Regions from separate parts of the Micromonospora sp. NPDC048842 genome, predicted to be linked through region 1. Evidence: riboswitches for the same ligand, from Rfam matches in the RefSeq annotation. Region 1 holds a riboswitch; the other holds the start of a gene.
What was found. A riboswitch is a leader RNA that binds a small molecule or an ion and turns the genes downstream of it on or off. The one in region 1 is predicted to bind S-adenosylmethionine.
Positions count from the first base shown of each region.

Region 2: it holds a riboswitch for S-adenosylmethionine, as region 1 does, so the genes downstream of both, AB0C19_RS09865 (ABC transporter substrate-binding protein) here and AB0C19_RS12990 (aminotransferase class V-fold PLP-dependent enzyme) in region 1, are expected to answer to the same signal.

Region 1 is NZ_JBEZGK010000007.1:251,532-258,654, forward strand. Features, by position in the region: gene AB0C19_RS12980 (metal-dependent phosphohydrolase) at 1-395, opposite strand, end outside; gene AB0C19_RS12985 (FUSC family protein) at 502-1,737, shown strand; gene AB0C19_RS12990 (aminotransferase class V-fold PLP-dependent enzyme) at 1,747-2,991, opposite strand; SAM riboswitch class IV at 3,062-3,182, opposite strand; gene AB0C19_RS12995 (PrsW family intramembrane metalloprotease) at 3,206-4,696, shown strand; gene AB0C19_RS13000 (hypothetical protein) at 4,758-4,925, opposite strand; gene AB0C19_RS13005 (co-chaperone GroES) at 5,019-5,357, opposite strand; gene AB0C19_RS13010 (AI-2E family transporter) at 5,463-6,827, shown strand; gene AB0C19_RS13015 (ATP-dependent DNA helicase) at 6,840-7,123, opposite strand, start outside.
Region 2 is NZ_JBEZGK010000005.1:230,698-237,820, reverse strand. Features, by position in the region: gene AB0C19_RS09870 (amino acid transporter) at 9-1,967, shown strand; SAM riboswitch class IV at 2,054-2,165, shown strand; gene AB0C19_RS09865 (ABC transporter substrate-binding protein) at 2,435-3,316, shown strand; gene AB0C19_RS09860 (amino acid ABC transporter permease) at 3,356-4,129, shown strand; gene AB0C19_RS09855 (amino acid ABC transporter ATP-binding protein) at 4,126-4,869, shown strand; gene AB0C19_RS09850 (Na+/H+ antiporter) at 4,878-6,455, opposite strand; gene AB0C19_RS09845 (BTAD domain-containing putative transcriptional regulator) at 6,569-7,123, opposite strand, start outside.

The sequences.
Region 1 (7,123 bases):
GCGCCGTCCCGGTCGCCCGGTGCCACACTGTGCCCGGCGGTGAGCAGCACGAGCCGGCGCACCTCGGCCACCGTGGGCGCCGGCAACCCGAGCCCGGTGAGCACGCTCTCGGCCAGTTCGGCGCTGTCCCGTTCGTTGGCGTCGCCAGCGGCCCGGGGGTCGTAGACAGCGTCGTGGAACCAGGCCGCGAGCCGCACCGGGCCGGCATGAGCGGCCAGGTCGGCGTGCTGGTCCACCACATCGAGCACCGCCGTCAGGTGGGCCAGCGTGTGGTAGTGCCGGTGCGGCTCCCGCCACCGGACTATCAGTTGCTCCCCGGCCCTGGTCGTGGCCGGGTCTGGCCTCGCGCCGGCACCATGGGCCGCCGCCCGCCACCGATCCAACAGATCAACCACCGCCCGAGTCTCCCGCACTGGCCCGCGACGCGCGGGAAGGGAGGGTTCAGCGGGCCCACCACGGGTAGTCGCGCCCATGGCCGTGGCCCGGGACAAGCGACAGCCGATGGTGCGACGTACCGCGCTGCGCGACGGTTTGGTGGACATCGACGGCGCGCGGATCGCCGAGGCCACCGAACAACTGCGCCACCGCGGTCGGGCCACCCTGCACGACCGGTTGCACCGGGTACGGATGGCCGGCGGACTCGCCGTACAGGCCGGGCTGGCCGCCGGGCTGGCGTACCTGATCTCGCACAAGGTGCTCGGCAACCCGCAACCGGTCTTCGCGCCGATCTCCGCGGTCGGCACCCTGGCCGCGTCGGTCGGTCAGCGGTTCCGTCGGACCATCGAGCTGATCGTCGGGGTGGGGGTCGGGGTAGCCGTCGGCGATCTCCTGATCTACCTGCTCGGCACCGGGGCGTGGCAGCTCGGCCTGGTGGTCACAGTGGCGATCCTGCTCACCATCTTCGCCGGAGCGAGCGTGGCCATCGTCATCCAGGCGGCGGCCACGGCGGTGCTGATCGTGACGCTGAGCCCGTCGACCCAGAACCTGGAGATCCCCCGCTTCGTCGACGCGTTCCTCGGCGGTGGGATCGCGCTGCTGGTCACGGCGGTGCTGCTGCCACTGAACCCGCTCCGAGTTATCAACCGGGCGGCCCGCCCCGCCCTGGACCTGCTCGCCGCCCAGCTCGACGCCACCGCCGACGGGCTGCGCAACCGGAATCGCGCCACCATTCAGGGCGCACTGGAGAGGCTGCGCAACAACAAGGAGGAGCTGGCCACGTTGGGCGAGGCGATCGAGGGGGCGAAGGAGACCGCGACCCTCTCCCCGGCCCGCTGGCACCGCCGTGACGAACTGACCCACTACGCCGAGGCGGCCGACCCGATCGACAGGGCGATGCGCAACAGCGGCACGCTGATCCGCCGGTCCGTCACGCTGGTCGAGGACGAGGAACCGGTGCCCGACCCGATGCCGGACGCGATCGGCCACCTCGCCGAGTCGGTCCGGCTGCTCAAGCACGAGTTCGCCGCCGGTGAGGAGCCGGAGAAGGCCCGGGAGCGGTCGTTGCGGGCGGTCAGCGAGGCCGGCCGGGCGTACGGCGCCGGGGTGGGCTTCTCCGGCAGCGTGGTGATCGCCCAGATCCGGACGACCGCGAGCGACCTGCTGGTCGCCTCCGGGATCGAGCAGGAGGAGGCGAACCGGTGGATCCGCACCGCCTTCGGAGAGCAGGAGCGCCCGGTCGGTGAGCCTGCCGAGCACGACGAGGCGCCGAAGCCACCCACCGCCCCGCCGGTCGGCTGAACGCCGGCCTCAGCCCAGCTCGGCCAGCGCCGCGAGCAGCCGGTCCACCTCAGCGGCCGTGCTGCCCAGCCCGATGCTGGCACGCAGTGCGGTGGGCGGCAGGTCCCGCCGGCCGGTACGCCCCGCCGCCTCGCCGAGCAGACGCCGGGCCAGCGGGTGGGCACAGAACAACCCGTCCCGTACGCCGATGTGGTGCTCGGCCGCCAGCCGGGTGGCCACAGCGGTGGAGTCCCAGCCGGCGACCACGAACGAGACGATGCCGACCCGGGGCGCGTCCGGGCCGAAGGTGCGCAGCTCGACGACGTGCGGCAGGGCGGCGAGGCCGGTCCGTAGCCGGGCCAGCAGGGCCTGCTCGTGGGCGGCCAGCGCGCCCTGGTCCGCCTCGTCGAGCGCCTTGCACACGGCCGCCAGCGCTACCGCTCCGAGCAGGTTCGGGGTGCCGCCCTCGTGTCGGGCCGGGCCGGTCGCCCAGGTCACGTCGTGGGTGGCCGGCCCGACGTGGCTGGTGGCGCCACCGCCAGCCAGGTAGGGCGGGGCGGCGTCCAGCCAGTCGGCCCGACCGATCAGCACGCCCGCGCCGAACGGCGCGTACAGCTTGTGGCCGGACACCGCCAGGTAGTCGACGTCGAGCGCGAGCAGGTCGACCGGGGCGTGCGGGGCTAGCTGCGCGGCGTCGAGCACGATCCGGGCGCCGTGCCGGTGGGCCACCCGCGCCAGTTCGGCGACCGGCCACCGCTCACCTGTCACGTTGCTCGCACCGGTCACCGCGACCAGCACCGGCAATGCCGGGCTGCTGCCCCGGCGCAGCTCGGTGAGGGCGGCGGCGAGATCGCGTACCGCCCCGTCGGGGTCGCTGGGCACCGGAAGACGCACCGACCCGCGCGGCCAGGGCAGCAGGTTGGCATGGTGTTCGCCGGCGAAAGTGACAACGGTGGTGCCGGCCGGCACGGCCCGCGCCAGCAGGTTGAGCGCGTCGGTGGTGTTGCGGGTGAAGATCACATGATCGTCGGCGCGAGCGCCGAAGAAGTCGCCGATCGTCTGCCGGGCCTGCTCGTACGCGAGGGTGCAGCGCCGCGACAGCGCTCCCGCTCCGCGATGCACGCTGGCGTACCAGGGCAGCAGCTCGGCCACCGCGTCGGCGGCGGCCCGCGCGCACGGCGCACTGGCCGCGTAGTCCAGGTTGACCTCGCCGGGCACGCCGAGGACGTCGAGGGGCGCGGACGGCACCGACGGCACCGTGGGCAGGCTGGGCAGCGAGGGGACGAGAGTGACGGACACGCCGGAACCTCCGGGGTCAGGGACCCCGGGTGCGACATCGGGACGGGGTCCGCGCTTGCCCAGCACACCGATCGGGCTGGGCCCGGTCATCACCCGGGGCACCCCACCGCGAACTCGACGAGGGTTGCCGGCCAGCAAGCCGGGGCTGAACGCTGGCACTCGTGACCTGCCGGCAGCATAGCGGCTACCGATGCGACCAAACCAGCCGGCGGCGGATGGCTACGCTGACCGCATGGCCGACACCCCGCCCGGTTCACCGCTGCCGCAGTCGCCCGCCGCCGCGCCTGCGCCCGCCGTCCCGCCCACGGGTGAGACGCCCCGGATGCCGCTGCGCCGACTGGGCTGGCGGCGGTTCCTGGTGCTGGCCGGGGTGGTGCTGTTGATCGCGGCGTGCGCGGTCTTCATGGTCTTCACGCTCGGCCAGTCGCTCGGTGTGCAGGCCCTGCTGATCGGGGTGGTCGCCGCCATCCTGCCGGTGCCGGTGCTGGTCGGCTGTTTCCTCTGGCTGGACCGGTACGAACCGGAGCCGCTGAAGTATCTGATCTTCTGCTTTGCCTGGGGTGCGTTCGTCTCCACCGCCGCCTCGCTCACCGTCAACGACTTCGCGGCCAACCGCTTCGCCGACTGGGGCCTGCCGTCCGCGCTCACCGGGGTGCTGGTGGCGCCGTTCATCGAGGAGCTGACCAAGGCGCTGGGCCCGATCCTGCTGCTGGTGTTCCGCCGCCGCGAGTGGTCGGGGATCACCGACGGCCTGGTCTACTGTGGGCTCGCCGCGGTCGGGTTCGCGATGGTGGAGAACATCCTCTACCTGGGCGGTTTGGGGTACGCGTCCGGCGCCGACCGGTACGGCCCGGCCACCGGCATCCAGCAGGTCATCGCGATCTTCATCCTGCGGATCCTGCTGTTCGGGTTCGCCCATCCCCTTTTCACGGCGATGACCGGTGTGGGGTTGGGTATCGCCTCCCGGACGGCCGACCGGCGCATCCGGGTGCTCGCCCCGATCGCCGGCCTTCTGCTGGCGATGATGCTGCACGGCACGTGGAACCTGCTGCCCACGCTGACCCAGGCCACCGGCGAGGCCATGATCATGCTGTACGGCTTCCTGGGCCTCATGGTGCCTGTCTTCTTCGGCACAGTGGGGCTGGCGCTGTGGCTGCGTGCCTGGGAGGGGCGGCTCACCGAGCGGGTCCTACCCGACTACGTCCGCGCCGGCTGGCTCAGCCCGCCCGAGGTGGCCGCCCTGAGCAGTCTCGGCCGGCGGCACGCCGCCCGCAGTTGGGCGCGGCGGGTGGCCGGCGACGCCGGGGTGCGGGCGATGCGGGGTTACCAGTCCGCGGCGACCCGGCTGGCACTGCTGCGCGACGGGACGCTGCGCGGCCTGGACCGCAAACCCGCCGACCAGGAGCGGACCGCTCGCGAGGAGCGGGAGATGCTGGACGCGATCATCGAGTACCGGTCGTTCTTCGTGGGTAGGGACCCGCAGGCCCCGGCGGGAGTCTGGGACGGCAGCCGCTACCACCTGCGCTTCCCGGACGGCACGCAGCGCGCGGTGGACGCGCCGGACGAGCCGGTGGTGCCGATCCCTGTGGTGCTGGCTCCCGCCCCGGCTCCGGTGGGGTACGCCCCGCCCGGTTGGCCCGGCCTGCGCCCGGCGTCTCCGTGGCCGCCGACGCACCAGTGACAGCTGCGGCCCGCGACCTGGCTGCTGACCGCACTGCTGACGGCAGGTCAGCAGTGCGGGCTCAGGTCATCAGCGAGGTGAGGAAGTCACCGAGGCCCTGGAACATCGCTATCAGCGCGGCCCCGATCGCCCGGAACATCTGCGCGGCGCCGTCCGGCCGAAAGGCCATGAAGTAGATCAGGAACGCGACACTGCCCCAGGTCAACAGCTTCTTCACGAATACCGGCATCGTCCCTCCCCAGGGCCACGGTCGCCGGATGGCTTCCCGTCGTGCGGCTGGGCAAACGGTGCGCGACGGGGCCTGAGGGCCGGGGGAGGTGCGTCAGAGGTAGAGGCCGGTCGAGTCGTTCTCGATCCGCTCGGCGGCCACGGCGTGCACGTCCCGCTCCCGCAGCAGCACGTAACCGCGGCCGTGCAGCTCGACCTCGGAGCGCTCGTCCGGGTCGAAGAGAACCCGGTCGCCGGAGACGATGGCGCGCACGTTCGGCCCCACCCCGACCGCTGTGGCCCAGGCGAGGCGCTTGCCGACCGCGGCGGTCGCCGGGATGACGATGCCAGCGGTGGAGCGGCGTTCGCCCTCGCTGCCCTCCATCCGCACCAGCACACGGTCGTGCAGCAGGCGGATCGGCAGGCCGGCGTCGAGATCGTTGTCGGCGGTCACGTCGCAGACGCTACCGTGTGGCCGACGGTGGCCGGCCGGTGGTTACGCCGGAGGTGGTCGGGGCATTGTGTGGCGGAACCGCCCTACGGTGTCGGGAACGGACGTATGCTGTCCGACCTGTCGCCGTCGGCGGGCCGGGTTTTCTGCCAGGAGGTGCGCTTGAGCCGCTTCGAGCGGGTACGCGGGCGGCTTCGCCGCGCCTACCAGTCACGACAGGAGTCGGCGCGCGCCGACGAGGGCGTCTCCAGTGACGCGTTGAACGACGCGTCGGAGGCGGCCCGGGTGGCGTCGCCGGCAGTGCCGGGGCCGACCGCGCCTCCGAGCGCCACGGTCTACGGCGCGGAACCTCCGGTGGACCTGCACAGCTCCACCTCCAGCCGGGACGACGCCGACGTGCCGCACGGGCTGCGGATCGCCGCCGCGTGGTGTTGGCGACTGATCGTGATCGGCGTGGTGGCCTGGGCGCTGCTGAGGATCGTCGGCACGGTCAAGATCGTGATCATTCCGCTGGCCATCGCGCTGCTGCTCTCCGCGCTGCTCGCCCCGGCGGTGGGCTGGCTGCTGCGGGCCCGGTTCCCCCGGTCGCTGGCGACGGCGGTGGTGCTGGTCGGCGGCCTGGCCGCGGTGATCGGCACGCTGACGCTGGTGGTCAACGAGTTCATTCGTGGTGTACCGGAACTGAGCGAGAAGTCCTCCGAGGGCGTCCGGCAGATCCAGAACTGGCTGAAGACAGGCCCGCTGCACCTCTCCGACGGGCAACTCGACCGCTACATCGACGAGGCGCAGAGCTGGATCAACAACAACACCTCGAGGTTCACCAGCGGCGCGTTGAGCACCGCCGCGACGTTGGCCGAGGTGCTGACCGGCACGCTGCTGGTGCTCTTCGCGACGTTCTTCTTCCTGCGTGACGGCAACCGGATCTGGCGTTTCCTGGTCCGGTTGCTGCCGGTGGCCGCACGGTGGAAGGTCGACGACGCGGGCCGCGCCTCCTGGCAGACGCTTGTCGCCTACGTTCGCGCGACAGTGCTGGTCGCCTTCATCGACGCGGTCGGCATCGGCATCTTCCTCGTCGTCTTCGACATCCCGTTCGCCTTCCCGCTGGCCGCGCTGGTCTTCCTGGGCGCGTTCATCCCGATCGTCGGTGCGGCGCTCTCCGGTGGCGTGGCGGTGCTGGTGGCACTCGTCGACAGCGGCCCGGTCACCGCGTTGATCATTCTCGGCGCGGTGATCGGCGTCCAGCAGATCGAGGGGCACGTGCTCCAGCCGCTGATCATGGGCCGGGCGGTTGCCCTGCACCCACTCGCGGTGATCATCGGCATCGCCGCCGGTGTCGTACTCGCCGGCATCACCGGCGCGCTGGTCTCCGTGCCGCTCATCGCGGTGCTGAACACAGCGGTCCGCCGGCTTGCCGCCCGCAGGGTGCCGGACACCCCGCCCGACGCCGTGGTCGTCGCCTCCCAGGCCCCCTAGACCCGGCGCGGGTCAGGACTTGGCCAGGCGTTCCAGGGCGCCGCGGGCCACCTCGGGACGGGTCGTGTACCAGAACGGGGGCAGCGAGCGGCGCAGGAACGGTCCGTAGCCACGGGCCGTCTCCAGCCGGGAGTCGAGCACCGCGACCACGCCCCGGTCACCGGTCGCCCTGATCAGCCGGCCCACACCCTGAGCCAGCCGCACCGCGGCGATCGGCACGCTGACCGCCGCGAAGCCGGAGCCGCCGCCCGCGTCCACCGCCGCCGCGCGGGCCGCCGCCAACGGTTCGTCCGGGC
Region 2 (7,123 bases), on a different contig from region 1:
TGGGCGGGATGACGGGGGACGCGCCGATGGAGGTCAACAGGCGCGCCGGTCGGTTGCGGGGGTGGCTGCTCGACGCCGACTCGGACCAGGCCGCGCAGCACCCGGGACCAGGCGGACGTCCGCCGGAGCACCGGCACCACCCGTGGTGGAAGGTGATGTGCCTGACCGGGGTCGACTACTTCTCCACGCTGGGTTACCAGCCGGGCATCGCGGCGCTGGCCGCCGGGGCGCTCTCACCGGTGGCGACCCTGGTGCTGGTGCTGGTGACCCTGCTGGGGGCGCTGCCGGTCTACCGACGGGTGGCGGTGGAGAGCCCGCACGGTGAGGGTTCCATCGCGATGCTGGTACGCCTGCTGAGCTACTGGCCGGGCAAGTTGCTGGTGCTGGTGCTGCTCGGTTTCGCGGCCACCGACTTCATCATCACCATCACCCTCTCGGCCGCCGACGCGACGGCGCACATCGACGAGAACCCGTTCTGGCCGAGCGGGCTCAAGGATCACGAGGTGCTGGTCACGCTGCTGCTGGTGTCGCTGCTGGGCGCGGTGTTCCTCAAGGGATTCACCGAGGCCATCGGGATCGCCGTCGTCCTGGTCGCTGTCTATCTGACGCTGAACGCCGTGGTGGTGGCCGACGCGCTCTGGCGGGTGGCGACGCATTCGAGCGCGGTCGGCGACTGGGCCACGATGCTGACCACCGGGCACGGCGATCCGTGGTTGGTGGTCGGGCTGTCGCTGTTGGTCTTTCCGAAGCTGGCGTTGGGTCTGTCCGGCTTCGAGACCGGGGTGGCTGTCATGCCGAGCGTACGGGGTGACCCGCAGGACTCGGAGGCACGACCGCTGGGCCGGATCCGTGGCGCCCGCCGGCTGCTCACCACAGCAGCCGTGATCATGAGCGTCTTCCTGATCACCAGCAGCGTGACGACCACAGTGCTCATTCCGCCGGAGGCCTTCCAGCCGGGCGGGCCGGCGAACGGGCGCGCGCTGGCCTACCTGGCGCACGCCCACCTCGGCGAGGTGTTCGGCACCATCTACGACCTGTCCACCATCGGAATCCTCTGGTTCGCCGGGGCGTCGGCGATGGCTGGCCTGCTCAACCTCGTACCGCGCTACCTGCCCCGCTACGGCATGGCGCCTACCTGGGCGCGAGCCGTCCGGCCGCTGGTGCTGGTCTTCACCGCGGTGGCGTTCCTGATCACGATCGTCTTCGAGGCCAGCGTGGACGCGCAGGGCGGCGCGTACGCCACAGGGGTCCTGGTGTTGATCACCTCGGCCGCGACGGCGGTGACGCTCGCGGCGCTGCGGCAGCGTCAGCGCGGCCGGACCATCGCGTTCGGGGTCATCGCGGTGATCTTCGTCTACACCACTGTCGCGAACGTGGTGGAGCGTCCGAGCGGCGTCAAGATCGCGGCCTGTTTCATCGGCGGGATCATCCTGGTGTCGGTGCTGTCCCGGCTGATGCGGGCCTACGAGCTGCGCGTCGACCACGTCGAGCTGGACCACGCCGCGGCCCGCATGATCGACGAACGCGCCGGACGACGGATTCGCCTCATCGCGCACGAACCCGACCGGCGCGACGAGACGGAGTACCGCGCCAAGCTGGCGCAGACCATGGCGGACAACGACTTTCCCGACGACAGCGACGTCATCTTCGTCGAGGTCACTGTCACCGACCCGTCCGACTTCGAGACCGAGTTGCTGATCCGCGGCAGTGTGGTCGACGGCCGCTTCCCGGTGCTCAGCCTGGCCAGCTCGTCGGTGCCCACCGCGCTCGCCGCCCTGTTGCTGGAGATCCGCGACCGCAGCCGTCGGCGCCCCCACATCTACTTCGAGTGGTCCGAGGGCGGCCCCACCCGCAACTTCCTGCGCTACCTGGCATTCGGACAGGGCGCCATCGCCTCGGTGACCCGGGAGATCCTGCGCCGCCAGGAGCCCGACCCGCACCGTCGACCGCACGTGCACGCCGGCTGACCTGCGAGCCGGCGGACCGTCGCGCGGCGTGAGCGTGGTCATAACGACTGGACGATCCACAGGTTCGTGCTGCTAGCCTCGGCGCAGGTCATGAGTGCCAGCGCGAAGCCCCGGCTCGCTGGCCGGCAACCCTCCTCCGCGGTGGGGTGCCCCGGGTGAAGACCAGGCACCGGCAGGACGTCGGTGCAAGCGTGGCCTGGCACCCAGGTCAGCACAGACCCGGGAGAACCATGCGCATCCTCAGCACCACACCACCGACCGACGTCGCGGACTCCCGCACCGGTCGACCCTCGCCCGCACTGATCCGGCGACGGCACGTGGACATGATGCGAATGTGCAGCGCCGCCTGTCGCGGCACCGCGCTCTAGCACCCCCTTCCCCAGCTCTTTCCCACCGGTACGCCCATCGGGCGCGCCGTCGGTGGCGCACGTCCGTGCGCGCCGAGACACCACCCTTCGGAGACACCAGTGCGATTCCTTCCTGCCCTGACCCGCGCCGCCGCCCTGGGCGCCGCCACGATCCTTGCCGCCACCGCCCTCACCGCCTGCGGCGACGACAGCTCGTCCGACGCCACCGCCAACCCGTACGGCCTGGCCCAGGCGGGTGTGCTGCGCGCCGGAACGCTGACCGACGCCCCGCCGAACGTGTACCTCAAGGACGGCAAGTTCACAGGCTTCGACAACGACCTGCTGACCGCCGTGGCCGGCAAGCTCGGCCTCACCGTCGAGTTCGTCGGCACCGACTTCTCCGCGCTGCTCAGCCAGGTCAACAACCGCAAGTTCGACGTGGGCAGCTCCTCGATCACCATCACCGAGGCCCGCAAGAAGACTGTCGACTTCGGCGACGGCTACGACTTCGGCTACTTCGGCCTGGACGTCCCGGCCGGCTCGCCGATCACCGGCTTCGACCAGCTCGCCGGCAAGCGGGTAGTGGTGGTGCAGGGCACCGTCCAGGACGACTACGCCAGCGGCAAGCAGCTCAACCCGGTGCGGGTGCCGGACTACAACGGCGCGATCAACCAGCTCAAGGCGGGCACCGCCGACGCCTGGATCGCCCCGGCGGAGATCGGCGAGAAGTCGGCCACCGACAGCAACGGCAAGATCACCGTAGCGGCCAAGGAGCTCAGCCCGGCACCGACCGCGTACGCCGTGGCCAAGGGGAACGACAAGCTGCGCGAGGCGCTCAACAAGGGCCTCGACGAGGTCGTCGCCGATGGCACCTGGAGCCGGTTGCAGGCGCAGTACTACCCGGGCCGGCCGATCCCGGCGGACTTCACGCCGGGCAGCGGCACTGTGCAGGCCCCGTCCGCGTCGGCTGCGCCGTCGGCGTCCGCGTCGACCGCGTCCTGAGCCGGTGACGAGCGAGCGGGGCGGTAGGAGGAGCGACCGATGGATCCGTTGAGCACCCTGTGGGAGACCTTCTTCGACTGGGACGCGATGCGCGAGGCACTGCCCGAGATGCTGACCGTCGGGTTGCCCAACACGCTGATCCTGGCGGTCTCCGCCGCCCTGCTCGGCTCGGTACTGGGCCTGCTGCTGGCCGTCGCCGGGATCTCCCGCAGCCGCTGGCTGCGCTGGCCGGCGCGGGTCTACACCGACGTGTTCCGAGGACTGCCGGCCGCGGCGACGATCCTGCTGATCGGCGTCGGGCTGGCCCCGCTGGGCATGCAGGTCTGGGGGCCGGACCCCTACCCGTTGGGCATCCTGGCGCTGTCGCTCATCGCCGCCGCGTACATCGGGGAGATCTTCCGCTCGGGCATCCAGTCGGTGGAGGCCGCCCAGTTGGAGGGCTCGCGGGCGCTCGGCTTCTCCTGGGCAGACTCGATGCGGCTGGTGATCATTCCGCAGGGCATCAGGCGGGTGCTGCCAGCCTGGGTGAACCAGCTCATCGCGCTGATCAAGGACTCCAGCCTGGTCTACTTCCTCGGCCTGGTGGCCAGCCAGCGGGAGCTGTTCCGGATCGGGCAGGACTACGCGGCCACCACCGGCAACGAGTCGGCGCTGCTGCTGGCGGGGCTCTGCTACCTGGCGTTGACAGTCCCGCTGACGCACGTCGTCAACTGGATCGACAGGCGGCTGCGCAACGGTCGGCCGGCCACCGCGTCGACCGAAGAGGACGACGACATCGCGTCGTACGCAGCGACGGAAGGAGATCGGCGATGACCACCGCCACGACGACATCGGTCAGCCTCGACGTACGCGACGTGCACCTCGCCTTCGGACCGAACCGAGTGCTGCGCGGCGTCGACCTCTCGGTGCCCCGGGGCGCGACGGCCTGCGTCATCGGGCCGTCCGGGTCGGGTAAGTCCACCCTCCTGCGCACCATCAACCGGCTGATCGAACCGGACCGGGGCGACGTGCTGCTGGACGGGCGCAGCGTGCTGGGCGACGACCCGGACGCGTTGCGGCAGCGGGTGGGCATGGTGTTCCAACAGTTCAACCTCTTTCCGCACATGAGCGTGCTGCGCAACGTCACGCTGGCCCTGCGCCGGCTGCGCAAGCTCGGTGCGGACGAGGCGGAGACCGTCGCCCGGGCCCAGTTGGAGCTGGTGGGGCTGGCCGGCAAGGCGAACTCCCGGCCGGCGCAGCTCTCCGGTGGTCAACAGCAGCGGGTGGCGATCGCCCGCGCGCTGGCGCTGCGGCCCGAGGTGATGCTCTTCGACGAGGCCACCTCGGCGCTCGACCCGGAGTTGGTCAAGGGCGTCCTCGCGGTGATGGCCGACCTGTCCGCCGCCGGCATGACCATGGTGGTGGTGACCCACGAGATGGGCTTCGCCCGGCAGGTCGCCGACACCGTCGCCTTCATGGACCGGGGCGTGGTGCTGGAGGCCGGCCCACCCGAGGCGATCTTCGAGCGGGCCGAGCATCCGCGGCTTCGCCGGTTCCTCGACCAGGTGCTCTGAGCCCTCGATCACTCGTTGGGTCCGCGCCCCAGCAGCCGGATCTCCTCGTTGTCCAACGCGGCCTGGAGTTCCTGGAGCACCAGGTCGTCGATCTCCCGGTTGTCGCGCAGTCGGGTGACCTCGCGCCGCTTGTGGGCGAGGACGCCGAGGCGCAGTCGGCGCTCCAGCCGGCGCTCCTCGGCGGTGTTTCCGCCGCTCTCGTTGAGGTCCTCCAGATGCCGCCGGTACTCGGCCTCCAGCCGGCGCACCGAGTCATCCCGGGCACCGACCTCCGCGGCGACCTGCGGTAGGGCGGCCAGGCCCACCTCGGTGGCCCGCCGCCGGGCGTTGCGGGCCTCGTCGACGCGTTCCGGGTCGCCGCTCAACCCGGCCCAGCGCACCACCAACGGCAGGGTGGTGCCCTGAAGCAGCATGATCAGCACGATCACCAGCGCGGTGACGAAGATGATCAGATCGCGTTCGACCACCGGTCGGCCGTCGACCATCACCGTCGGCACGGCCAGGGCGGCGGCCAACGAGACCGCGCCCCGGAAACCGGACCAGCCCGCGACGGTCCCCACCCGCCAGGCTGAGGGACCTCGGCCGTCGTCGTCCACCATCCGGCGGCGTCGCAGCCGCGCCGACTGCGCGGTGAGGTAGATGAAGAGCAGCCGGGTGCCGATCACAACCACTGTGACCACCAGCACGATCAGCAGCGCCCGCTCGGGCGAGGTGCTGGTGATGCCCCGGACCGCGCGGGGAATCTGCGTACCGAGCAGGACGAACAACCCGCCGTTGATCAGGAAGGTGGACAGGTCCCAGAACGCGTACGCCAGCACCCGGGACCGGGCGCGGATCACCCGTGGGCCGGCGTAGGCCAGCACCAGGCCGGCGACCACCACCGCCAGCACACCACTGGCGTGCACGGATTCGGCGAGTAGGAAGGCGCCGAACGGGGTCAGCACGCTGAGCGCGCCCTCGCGCAGCGGATCGTCGAGCCGTTTGCGGATCAGCACCACTGCGGCCCCCACCAGCAGACCCGCGACCACGCCGCCGACGCTGGCGCCGACGAACTCCTCGCCGATGCCCAGCACGCCAGGCTTGTCGCTGTGGCTGAGCAGACCCACTGCCACCGCGAAGACCACCAGCGCCGTGCCGTCGTTGATCAGGCTCTCCGCGTGCAGGGTGGTGAGCAGCTTCCGGGGCAGCCGCTTGGCCAGGCCGGTGACCGCTGCGGCGTCGGTCGGCGCGAGGACCGCGCCGAGCACCCAGGCGGCTGCGGGGTTCACCCCGAACGCCTGCGCGGCGAACGACACGGTGACCATGGTGAGCACCACCAGCACCACGGCGAGCAGCCCGATCACCGGCAGATTGGCCCGGATCTCCCGCAGGCTGATGGTGAGGCTCTCCCGGTACAGGATCGCCGGCAGGAAGATCAGAAGGACCAGGTCGGGTTCCAGGGTTACCTCGGACAGCGGCGGCGTGAGCCCGAGCAGTACGCCCAACGCGATGAGCAGGACCGGCGGGGCGACCCGGTACCGGCCGCCGAGGGTGGTGCCGACGAGGACGGTGAGGCCGAGCGCCACGATCAGGATGAGCGCCTCCACGCGTACACCCCCTCGGACCATGGCCGACGGCGGACGCGCCGGTGGTTCCATCTGACCGCACCCGCCGGTGCGTTCCGGCCCAAACCGGCAAGTCGCCAGGTAAGCAGGGGGGCTCAGGTTGGGTCGCCGTCGCGGAAACGTGCGGTGAGCACCCGGGCGGTACGGCGGTGCTCGGCGGCTTCCTCGTCGCGGCCCAGAGCAGCGGCCAGATCCGCGAGGTGCCCGGCTACCGGGCCGACGGTGACCACACCGCTGCCGGCGGCCAGTTCGGTGACGGCCGGGCGGAGCGCGGCGGCGACGCGTTCCATGGTCGGCCGGTCGTCGATGGCCAGCGCCGCCCGAGCGGTGAGGCACAGCCGCACCTCCCGCAGCAGGTCGTGCGGCCCGTCCGGCAGGGCCCGCAGTGCCGCTCGGGTGGCACTGCGGTCGCCGGCGGCGGCGAGCAGCAGGGGCTGCACCCAGGGCTCGTACGGGCCCCAGTCCAGCCGTGCCCAGCCCTCGTCGTCCGGCCCGGGAATCGGCCGCCCCTCGGCGACCAGGTGGGCGTCGCCTACTAGTGCGGCGTCGGCCAGGCGCAGGCCGAGCAGGGCGAGCGGCAGCAACCCCTGGGCCAGTCCCGGCATACCGTCGGCGGGTAGTCGTTCGGCGGCAGCGCGGTACGCCCGCGC